Cohaesibacter gelatinilyticus: one gene and its partner. The protein of the gene in region 1 interacts with the protein of each later gene in a pairwise test. Links are inferred from orthologs where the notes say so. Each region holds a gene or a part of one and is shown in the gene's direction. Other genes may lie near its edges.

Region 1 (4,493 bases):
TTTCCCATGGCGCAAGTTGGCCTGAATGGCAATTTGGAAGAAAAAGCCTTTCTCATGCCGGCCATTGAATGCGAGGAAACCTATCGCGAACAATTGGTGCAGATGCGTGGACGGGACCGTGCTGCGGGGCGTACCCTGGAAGGTCCTCACCGCTCGGACCTTGCGGTCAATCATGTTGGCAAAGAGATGCCGGCGGCCAAATGCTCGACCGGCGAGCAAAAAGCTTTGTTGCTGGGTATCGTTTTGGCCCATGCGCATCTAGTGGCCAAACGCAATCAGAAAAGCCCGATTGTTCTGCTGGACGAAGTTGCCGCCCATCTGGATGAAACGCGGCGGCTGGCACTCTTCGATATTCTCGACCGTCTTGGTTGTCAGGCCTGGGTGACAGGTACCGATGATCCTGTATTTGCCCCGTTGGGAGAACGCGCTCAGCGTTTCATTGTCGACAATGGCCAACTGACACCAGTTTTGAGCGAGGAAGGCGACAGATGATGAAGCCGCAAAAATTGATGATGTTTGCTATACTCATTGTCATTGCGGCACTGCTGGCTCTTCAATCTGGAAAAGAAGGCGAAAATGACGGTCCTTTGCATGGCAATGCCTTTTCGCTGGATACTGATAAAATCCGATCAGACGGCCTGCGTCTCTATAACGGTGCCTGTATTCAATGCCATGGCATTGAAGCGCGTGGCTCAAGTTTCGGCCCGCCCTTGGTGCACGAGATATACAGGCCATCCCACCATAGCGATCAGGCTTTTGCGCTTGCTGCCTTGCAAGGTGTCACAGCGCATCATTGGGATTATGGCGACATGCCGGCAATTGAGGGAATCAGCCAGACTGATCTGGCCATGATCACAGCCTATATTCGGTATTTGCAGCGAAAAGCAGGCATAAAATAAACTCTATTGTGCAATAAAATGCTCGCAAATATGGCTTTGGGGCTTCTCTCTCCACAATTGCCCGCAAAGGGTTGATTTCACAGCCTCCCATTGGTTGATCGAGACGCGAAACCACGTATAAGTGAAGGGTTACCCCTTTATCCGAGGATGACTGATTCGCATGAGCGAGACTGAACAGAATTCCGGCGCTGAATATGGCGCAGACTCCATTAAAGTTCTCAAAGGCCTGGATGCGGTGCGCAAGCGCCCCGGCATGTATATTGGCGATACTGATGACGGCTCTGGCCTGCATCACATGGTCTATGAAGTGGTGGACAATGCCATCGATGAGGCCTTGGCTGGTCATGCCGATCTGGTGACTGTTACACTCAATGCTGACGGTTCCGTGACCGTAACCGATAACGGTCGTGGTATTCCGACTGACCTGCATCCGGAAGAGGGAATTTCCGCTGCGGAAGTGATCATGACCCAGCTTCATGCTGGCGGCAAGTTCGACTCCAACAGCTACAAGGTTTCCGGTGGTCTGCATGGCGTAGGCGTCTCGGTGGTGAATGCTCTCTCAACCAAGCTCATCTTGCGTATCTGGCGCAACGATCAGGAGCATGAGATCGAGTTTTCTCATGGTGAAGCTGTCAGCCCATTGAAGGTTGTCGGCCCTGCAAATGGCAAGAAGGGGACGGAAGTTACCTTCTATCCAAGCGATGAGACCTTCACTCATATCGAGTTCAAATTCGCAACCCTTGAGCATCGCCTGCGCGAACTGGCCTTCCTCAATTCCGGCGCACGTATCCTGCTGACCGACAATCGCAGTACAGACCCTGTCGTCGAGGAAATGTATTACGAGGGCGGTCTGGAAGCTTTTGTGACCTGGCTTGATCGTGCCAAGAAACCTTTGATTGAAGCACCCCTGTCTGTGACAGCTGAGAAAGACGGCATCACCGTAGAAGCCGCACTTTGGTGGAATGACAGCTATCATGAAAATGTGCTGTGCTTTACCAACAACATTCCGCAGCGTGATGGCGGCACCCACTTGGCCGGTTTCCGTGCCGCTCTGACCCGTCAGATCACCGGTTATGCAGAAAGCTCGGGTCTTTTGAAACGTGAGAAGGTCAATCCGACCGGTGATGATTGCCGTGAAGGCCTGACTTGTGTGCTGTCCGTTAAAGTACCTGACCCGAAATTCTCCTCTCAGACCAAGGATAAACTGGTCTCGAGTGAAGTTCGTCCGGTTGTCGAGAATTTGATCAATGCTGCCTTGAAGGAGTGGCTGGAAGAGAATCCATCTGAAGGCAAGATGATTGTCTCCAAGGTGGTGGAAGCCGCCGCCGCTCGTGATGCGGCCCGTAAAGCGCGTGAATTAACCCGCCGGAAGGGTGCGTTGGATATCGCTTCCCTTCCCGGGAAGCTGGCCGATTGTCAGGAACGCGATCCTGCCAAATCAGAATTGTTCCTGGTGGAGGGTGATTCCGCTGGTGGCTCTGCAAAACAGGGACGCTCTCGCTCCAATCAGGCAATCCTGCCGCTTCGTGGTAAAATTCTCAATGTCGAGCGTGCACGCTTTGACAAGATGCTGTCTTCGCAAGAGATCGGTACGCTGATTACCGCTCTTGGTACTGGTATTGGCAAGGAAGAATTCAAGCAGGAAAAACTGCGCTATCACAAAATCATCATCATGACGGATGCTGACGTAGATGGCGCTCATATCCGTACCCTGTTGCTGACCTTCTTCTTCCGTCAAATGCCGGAGCTGGTAGAGGCCGGCCATCTTTATATTGCTCAGCCTCCGCTCTACAAGGTCAAGCGTGGGCAGTCCGAACAATATCTGAAGGATGAGCGCGCCTTTCAGGATTATCTGATCGATGCCGGTCTTGATGAGGCCGTTCTGATTTCTGGTGTTGGCGTTGAACGTGCTGGTCCTGATTTGCGTGGTTTGCTGGATGAAGCCCGCAATTTCGGCTCCATTCTGGATGGTCTGCATTCGCGTTATAATCGCAGCGTCGTTGAACAAGCTGCCATTTCCGGACTGCTAGACCCAACATTGACTGACGATGCAGCCAAGCAGAATATTGCCCTTAATGAAGTTGCTCAGCGTCTTGATTGGGTAGCGGAAGAGACAGAGCGCGGTTGGTCCGGAAGCATTCAGGATGATGGCGGTTATTTGTTCGAGCGCGAAGTGCGTGGTGTGCGTGAAGTTGCCATTCTGGATCCTGCCCTGTTGCAATCTGCCGATGCCATCAAGCTGAATCAGCTGGCTGCCGATCTTTCGGGAAGCTTTGGAGAAGGCACATTGATGCGCCGCCGTGAGAAGGAATATTCAATTCACGGACCAATTTCCTTGCTCAATGAGGTTTATGCCTTGGGTCGCAAGGGTATTTCCATGCAGCGCTACAAGGGGCTGGGCGAGATGAATGCCGAGCAACTTTGGGAAACCACGCTGGATCCGGAAGTGCGCACTCTGTTGCAAGTCAAGGTTCAGGAAGCGGATGACGCGGATGATATTTTCGCCAAGCTGATGGGCGACGACGTTGAACCGCGCCGGGCTTTCATTCAGGACAATGCCTTGAATGTGGCAAACCTCGATATCTAACGGGAATTGGGCCAGATGCAAATCTGGCCTTTTTCATTTCCAGATTTTCCGCAAACCATATTGAATCTCTCATGACCAGTGCCGAAGAAATTATTACAGCATTGAACATGCAACCACACCCCGAAGGCGGCTATTATGTCGAAACCTTTCGCGATCATGACGGACCGCAAGGGCGTGGTTATTCAACCGCCATCTATTACCTGTTGGAAAAAGGTGATCGATCCCACTGGCACAAAGTTGATGCCACGGAAATTTGGTTCTGGCATGCAGGGTCACCTCTTGAGCTTTGCCTTTCCTCTGATGGGAAAAGCATGACACATCATGTTCTCGGTTCCGATATAATCGCCAATGAACGCCCGCAAGTCATTGTTCCCAAAGGTGATTGGCAATCTGCACAAAGCCTTGGCATTTGGACACTTGTCAGCTGCACAGTTGCACCAGGCTTTGTCTTTGAGGGGTTTGAGATGGCTCCACGTGACTGGTCTCCAAAGGCTTGAACAGCTTCCAAGCCAAGGCTATCCGGCACTTAATCCCCCCTCCATGATTGTGATGTTTTTGCAACATTAAGATCAACTTAACTAATGGTTGCGGTTTTTCTGTTGCAGCTTTTTTCTCATGAGCGTATCTCAGCTCTCCCGATCACGACGATGACGGCATCAACGGCAGGAGTTTTCGCCTCCGCCCACATAGTCGGCCCTGCTTTTCTATGTATGGATGTGTCAACTCGCTCGGGATGCACAATGAGTTCGCGGCGAACGTCGGGGTGTTTCTCCGAAGGGGTGGGTTCGATTCCCACATTTTGCACCATGGATAGCTCAATGGGTAGAGCAACAGATTCAGGTTCTGTCGGTCGAAGGTTCGAATCCTTTTCCACTTGTTGATTTAACCATCAACCACACGCTTTAAACGTGTTTCATTTCATCCGGTTTGAAGACCGGTTTGCCGAAGGCCGATTGAGGAACTTCAAAGTTTTCTTGTGACGTCAGAGGCCAATTGCTTGCCGCCGC
Region 2 (4,827 bases), on another replicon or contig:
AGCTGGTATTCCGCTCTTCATCAATGCGCGGACGGATCTGTTTTTGAAGGAAAAAGATCGTAACAAGCACAAAGATTTGATCGGCGAAGCCAAAGACCGAGTAGCAGCTTACGCTGAAGCAGGGGCGAGCTCTTTCTTCGTTCCGGCGCTTTTCAACACGGAGCTGATCAATGATGTCTGCGCGAATACTGAGCTTCCAGTCAATGTCATGAAGCTGGACAATAGTTTATCCAATAAACAGTTGGCCGATTGTGGTGTTGCGCGTATCAGTTATGGTCCGGGACCATTTCGTCAGGCAATGCAATGGATTGCTCAGAAAAGCCAAGTCGCTATTTCGGACTGACCGATAAGATAGGCAAAAAGGAGGTGGCGTGCCTCCTTTTATTTCAAATGAAATGTCAGCAGTGCCTAACTGGCAATAATCGCCTGAATACCATCGGCAATGAACTGAACCGAGAGGGCGGACAGCAGAACGCCGAGTAAGCGTGTCAGCACATTGCGTCCGCTTTCGCCAAGCAAACGCTCGACCGGGCTTGCAAGTAGGAACATCAGCATCACAAGTATCAGTACGAACAGAATAACCGCCAGGACCGAACCCTGATCCACCCAGCCAGAAGATTGAGAAACCAAAAGAAGCACGGCAGAAATTGCGCCCGGACCGGCAATCAGCGGAATGGCAAGCGGAAAGACCGCAATATTGTGGATCTCATCATCGGTGAGAGCCTTCTGTGCTGACTTGGATTTGCGCTCCTTGCGCTTCTCGAACACCATCTCAAACGCAATGACAAAGAGAAGCAATCCACCGGCAATGCGAAACGCTCCAAGCGAGATGCCGAGAACAGACAGGATTGCCTGACCAATCAGAGCAAAAGCAATCAGGATAACCGCAGCAGTCAAAACGGCGCGAACTGCAATTTTCATCCTCTCCTGCTTGCTGGCACCAGATGTGATAGCAAGAAAAATAGGGGCGAGGCCCAACGGATCGATGGTGACGAACAAGGTCACGAATGCATTGAGCATCAAATCGAGGGGCAAACTGGCCATTTTCCACCTGTAGTTTGTGAATATTGCGTCTTATGAGGATAGTCGTTTTTGAAATGAGACGAAAGGCTTATAAGTTGGTGATGTCGGGCACAAGCCCCACCACATATTTTGCTAACAGGAGTATGACGGTAAACTTTGCTGATCAGTCTTGAATCGGATATACAGACGTATCTTTTTGCTTAGGATTCGAGACGCTCCTTTGACAGACAATAACCAAACAACGACAGGGGGCGATATCGCCACCGATATCAAGCCCATTTCCATCACGGAAGAGATGAAACGTAGCTATCTCGATTACGCCATGAGCGTGATCGTCAGCCGCGCTTTGCCAGATGTTCGAGATGGCCTGAAACCAGTGCACCGCCGCATTCTCTATTCAATGCATGAGAATGGGTATGAGTGGAACAAGCCCTACCGCAAATCCGCGCGTGTAGTCGGTGACGTGATGGGTAAATATCACCCGCACGGTGATAGCGCCATTTATGATGCTTTGGTGCGTATGACGCAGGATTTTTCCTTGCGTCTACCTCTGATAGATGGCCAGGGAAACTTCGGCTCCGTTGATGGCGATAGCGCTGCTGCCATGCGTTATACGGAATGTCGTCTGGAGAAGGTCACGACAACCATTCTTGGTGATCTGGACAAAGATACCGTCGATTTCGCAGCCAACTACGACAATTCCGAACGTGAACCTACCGTCCTGCCATCCCGCTTCCCAAACCTTTTGGTGAATGGTGCGGGCGGTATTGCCGTTGGTATGGCCACCAATATACCACCCCATAATCTGGGTGAAGTGATTGATGCATCTATCGCGCTTATCGATAATCCTGCTCTATCTCCAGAAGAACTGATGGAAATCGTGCCGGGGCCAGACTTCCCGACCGGCGGTCTCATCTTGGGGCGTTCCGGTATTCGTAGCGCTTACAATACCGGCCGTGGTTCGGTCATGATGCGCGGCAAAGTCGATGTCGAAGAAATCCGTAAGGATCGCAACGCATTGATCATCACCGAAATTCCATATCAAGTGAACAAGGCTTCCATGATCGAGAAGATCGCGGAAGCCGTGCGTGACAAGCGTATCGAAGGCATTTCCGACATTCGCGATGAATCTGATCGTCAGGGCATGCGCGTTGTGGTCGAGTTGAAGCGGGATGCAGTGCCTGATGTGGTTCTGAATCAGCTTTATCGTTTCTCACAGCTGCAAACTTCCTTCGGCACCAATATGGTGGCGCTGAATGGTGGAAAGCCAGAACTGATGAATCTGCGCGACGTTCTGTACGCCTTCAACGCATTCCGCGAAGAAGTCGTCAGTCGCCGTACCAAGTTCCTGCTGAACAAGGCACGTGAGCGCGCTCACGTCTTGGTTGGCTTGGCCATTGCTGTTGCCAATATTGATGAAGTGATCGCTACAATCCGTAAGGCCCCAGATCCGGCAACTGCTCGTGCAGAGTTGATGGAACGTCGCTGGCCTGCTCGCGATGTTGAAGCTCTGATCCAGCTGATCGATGATCCACGTCACAAACTTAACGAAGACGGCACCTATTATCTGTCTGAAGAACAGGCCCGCGCTATTCTCGATCTGCGTCTGCAGCGTCTGACTGCTCTTGGTCGTGACGAAGTGGGTGATGAGCTGAATGCCCTTGGTGAGAAGATCAAGGATTATCTCGATATCCTGCGCTCTCGTGAGCGGATCTATTCCATCGTCAAGGAAGAGATGCTGGAGCTGAAAGAAGAATTCGCGACACCACGCCGGACAGAAATCGTCGAAGGTGGTGCTGATTTTGATGATGAAGATCTGATTCAGCGTGAAGATATGGTCGTGACCGTATCTCATGCCGGTTATATCAAGCGTGTACCTCTTTCCACCTATCGTGCTCAGCGTCGTGGTGGTAAGGGCCGCTCTGGTATGGCGACCAAGGATGAGGATTTTGTCACACGGCTGTTTGTGGGCAACACCCACACGCCAGTACTCTTCTTCTCCTCTCGTGGTATTGCATACAAGATGAAGGTTTGGCGCCTGCCACTCTCTGCTCCAACAGGTAAGGGCAAGGCCCTGATCAACTTGCTGCCTCTACAGCAGGGCGAACGTATCACTTCCATCCTGCCACTACCGGAAGATGAGGAGAGCTGGGAAACCCTGGATCTGGTTTTTGCGACCATCTCCGGTTCGGTTCGCCGCAACAAGCTGTCCGACTTCAAGCTCGTCAACCGCAATGGCAAGATCGCCATGAAGTTCGAAGAAGGTTCCGAAGACGGCATCGTCGGTGTAGAAACATGCGATACCAATAGCGATGTGATGTTGACCACGGCCAAAGGCCAATGCATTCGTTTCCCGGTTGACGATGTGCGCGTCTTCCAGAGCCGTGGCTCTACCGGTGTGCGTGGCATCAAGTTGGAAGAGGATGACAAAGTCATCTCGATGGCCATCGTCAAGCATTTCAATGCAACCCCAGATGAGCGTACGGAATATCTGCGTCGCTCCAACGCGTTGCGCCGTGCTTTGAATGGCGAGGAAGCCAATGGTGATGTGACACCAGAAGTACCTGCAACATCTCTCTCTGATGAGCGCTATGTCGAAATGGAGCTGTCCGAGCAGTTTGTGCTGACGCTTTCGGAAAATGGCTTTGGCAAGCGGACCTCCTGTTACGAATATCGCACTTCAGGTCGTGGTGGTAAGGGTATTGCGGCGATGACGGTGAATAACCGGAATGGTCGCCTGATTGCCAGCTTCCCGGCAGAAGAAAGTGACCAGATTATGCTTGTGACCGACGGTGGTCAGCTTATCCGCTGCCCAATCGATGGCATCCGCATCGCTGGTCGTTCTACACAAGGTGTGACTGTCTTCAAAACCCGTGAAGATGAAAAGGTCGTCTCTGTAGAGCGCATTTCGGAAGATGATTCCGAGGAAAACGGCGATGAGAACGGAGATTCTGAGGGTAACACCTCAGAAGACAATGCTCCGGAAGGTGGCACCGAGCAGGAATAAGTTAAACTGCATTCCTGAATAATGAGATTGGAAAAGGGCCGTATATCGGCCCTTTTCTTGTTTGAAGTCTTACGAGAAGGCTTTCTTCAAGGCTGGAATGCGGGTCACGATCAATAGATCAACCGCAATCACGGCCAACAATGTCAGGCCACCCAGCGGGAATGCCATGGATATGAAAAGGGCGACCAGAAATGCACCTTTCCAAAGCGGCATATCTTGCGGCAATGGTGGAGCAACCAATCTACCTGCACCAGTAGGGCGACGTTTCCACCACATCACAATGCCGGAGATACAGGTGAAGAGTATCATGCTGAGCAGCACAAGATTGAGAATAAAGTTCCAGGTGCCAGCCATTCCTTTATGTAGACCGATTCCCCAGGCCATGGTCTTGGCCAGTAGCGGGTAATCACCATAGCGAATATCGGCCAGAACGTTGCCGCTATACTGATCAAGATGAAGAGTGCGATCCTTTTCTGGCGACACGCTATCCTCATTCCGACCATCAACCGAGACGGTATAAACGCCTTTTTCTCCACGTGGCAAAGTCACTTTATACTGACCTACAAAGCCGTTGGCTGCCGCCCATTGAACCACACTGTCCAATGCGACAGGTTTTGGCACCCCTGGTGCGCCTTCTGTCGTGCCAGAAATCGGCATGGGTGTCAGCTCCAGTCCCCACGGAACTTCATCCAACGGTCCGTGGTTCAAAGATGCATGCGTCATATCTGATGACCACAGTTTTGCTTTGCGCTCTACCGGGAAGGAGGACCATGGCTGTACAAATTTGCCACCCCAGA

The links. Proteins that work in one complex are often made in the same cells at the same time.
Region 2: the proteins of gyrB (region 1) and gyrA interact in binary tests that used the Escherichia coli proteins (3 or more experiments, as listed by UniProt). The link is inferred for Cohaesibacter gelatinilyticus from one-to-one orthologs.

What each region holds. Positions count from the first base shown.
Region 1 is NZ_OBEL01000003.1:352,348-356,840, reverse strand. Bases 756-3,772 are described here. They hold gyrB (DNA topoisomerase (ATP-hydrolyzing) subunit B), read left to right. Parts: upstream 756-1,059; coding sequence 1,060-3,486; downstream 3,487-3,772. Other genes in these bases: CRO57_RS15520 (cupin domain-containing protein), read left to right, coding at 3,558-3,772; CRO57_RS15530 (c-type cytochrome), read left to right, coding at 756-899. Outside these bases: DNA replication/repair protein RecF, read left to right, coding at 1-492; more of CRO57_RS15530, read left to right, coding at 489-755; more of CRO57_RS15520, read left to right, coding at 3,773-3,983. UniProt on the Escherichia coli protein: DNA gyrase negatively supercoils closed circular double-stranded DNA in an ATP-dependent manner to maintain chromosomes in an underwound state.
Region 2 is NZ_OBEL01000001.1:1,238,895-1,243,721, forward strand. The notes cover bases 880-4,230. They hold gyrA (DNA gyrase subunit A), read left to right. Parts: upstream 880-1,243; coding sequence 1,244-4,030; downstream 4,031-4,230. Other genes in these bases: CRO57_RS05520 (MarC family protein), read right to left, coding at 880-1,044; CRO57_RS05530 (PepSY-associated TM helix domain-containing protein), read right to left, coding at 4,100-4,230. Outside these bases: CRO57_RS05515 (isocitrate lyase/PEP mutase family protein), read left to right, coding at 1-343; more of CRO57_RS05520, read right to left, coding at 409-879; more of CRO57_RS05530, read right to left, coding at 4,231-4,827. UniProt on the Escherichia coli protein: A type II topoisomerase that negatively supercoils closed circular double-stranded (ds) DNA in an ATP-dependent manner to maintain chromosomes in an underwound state.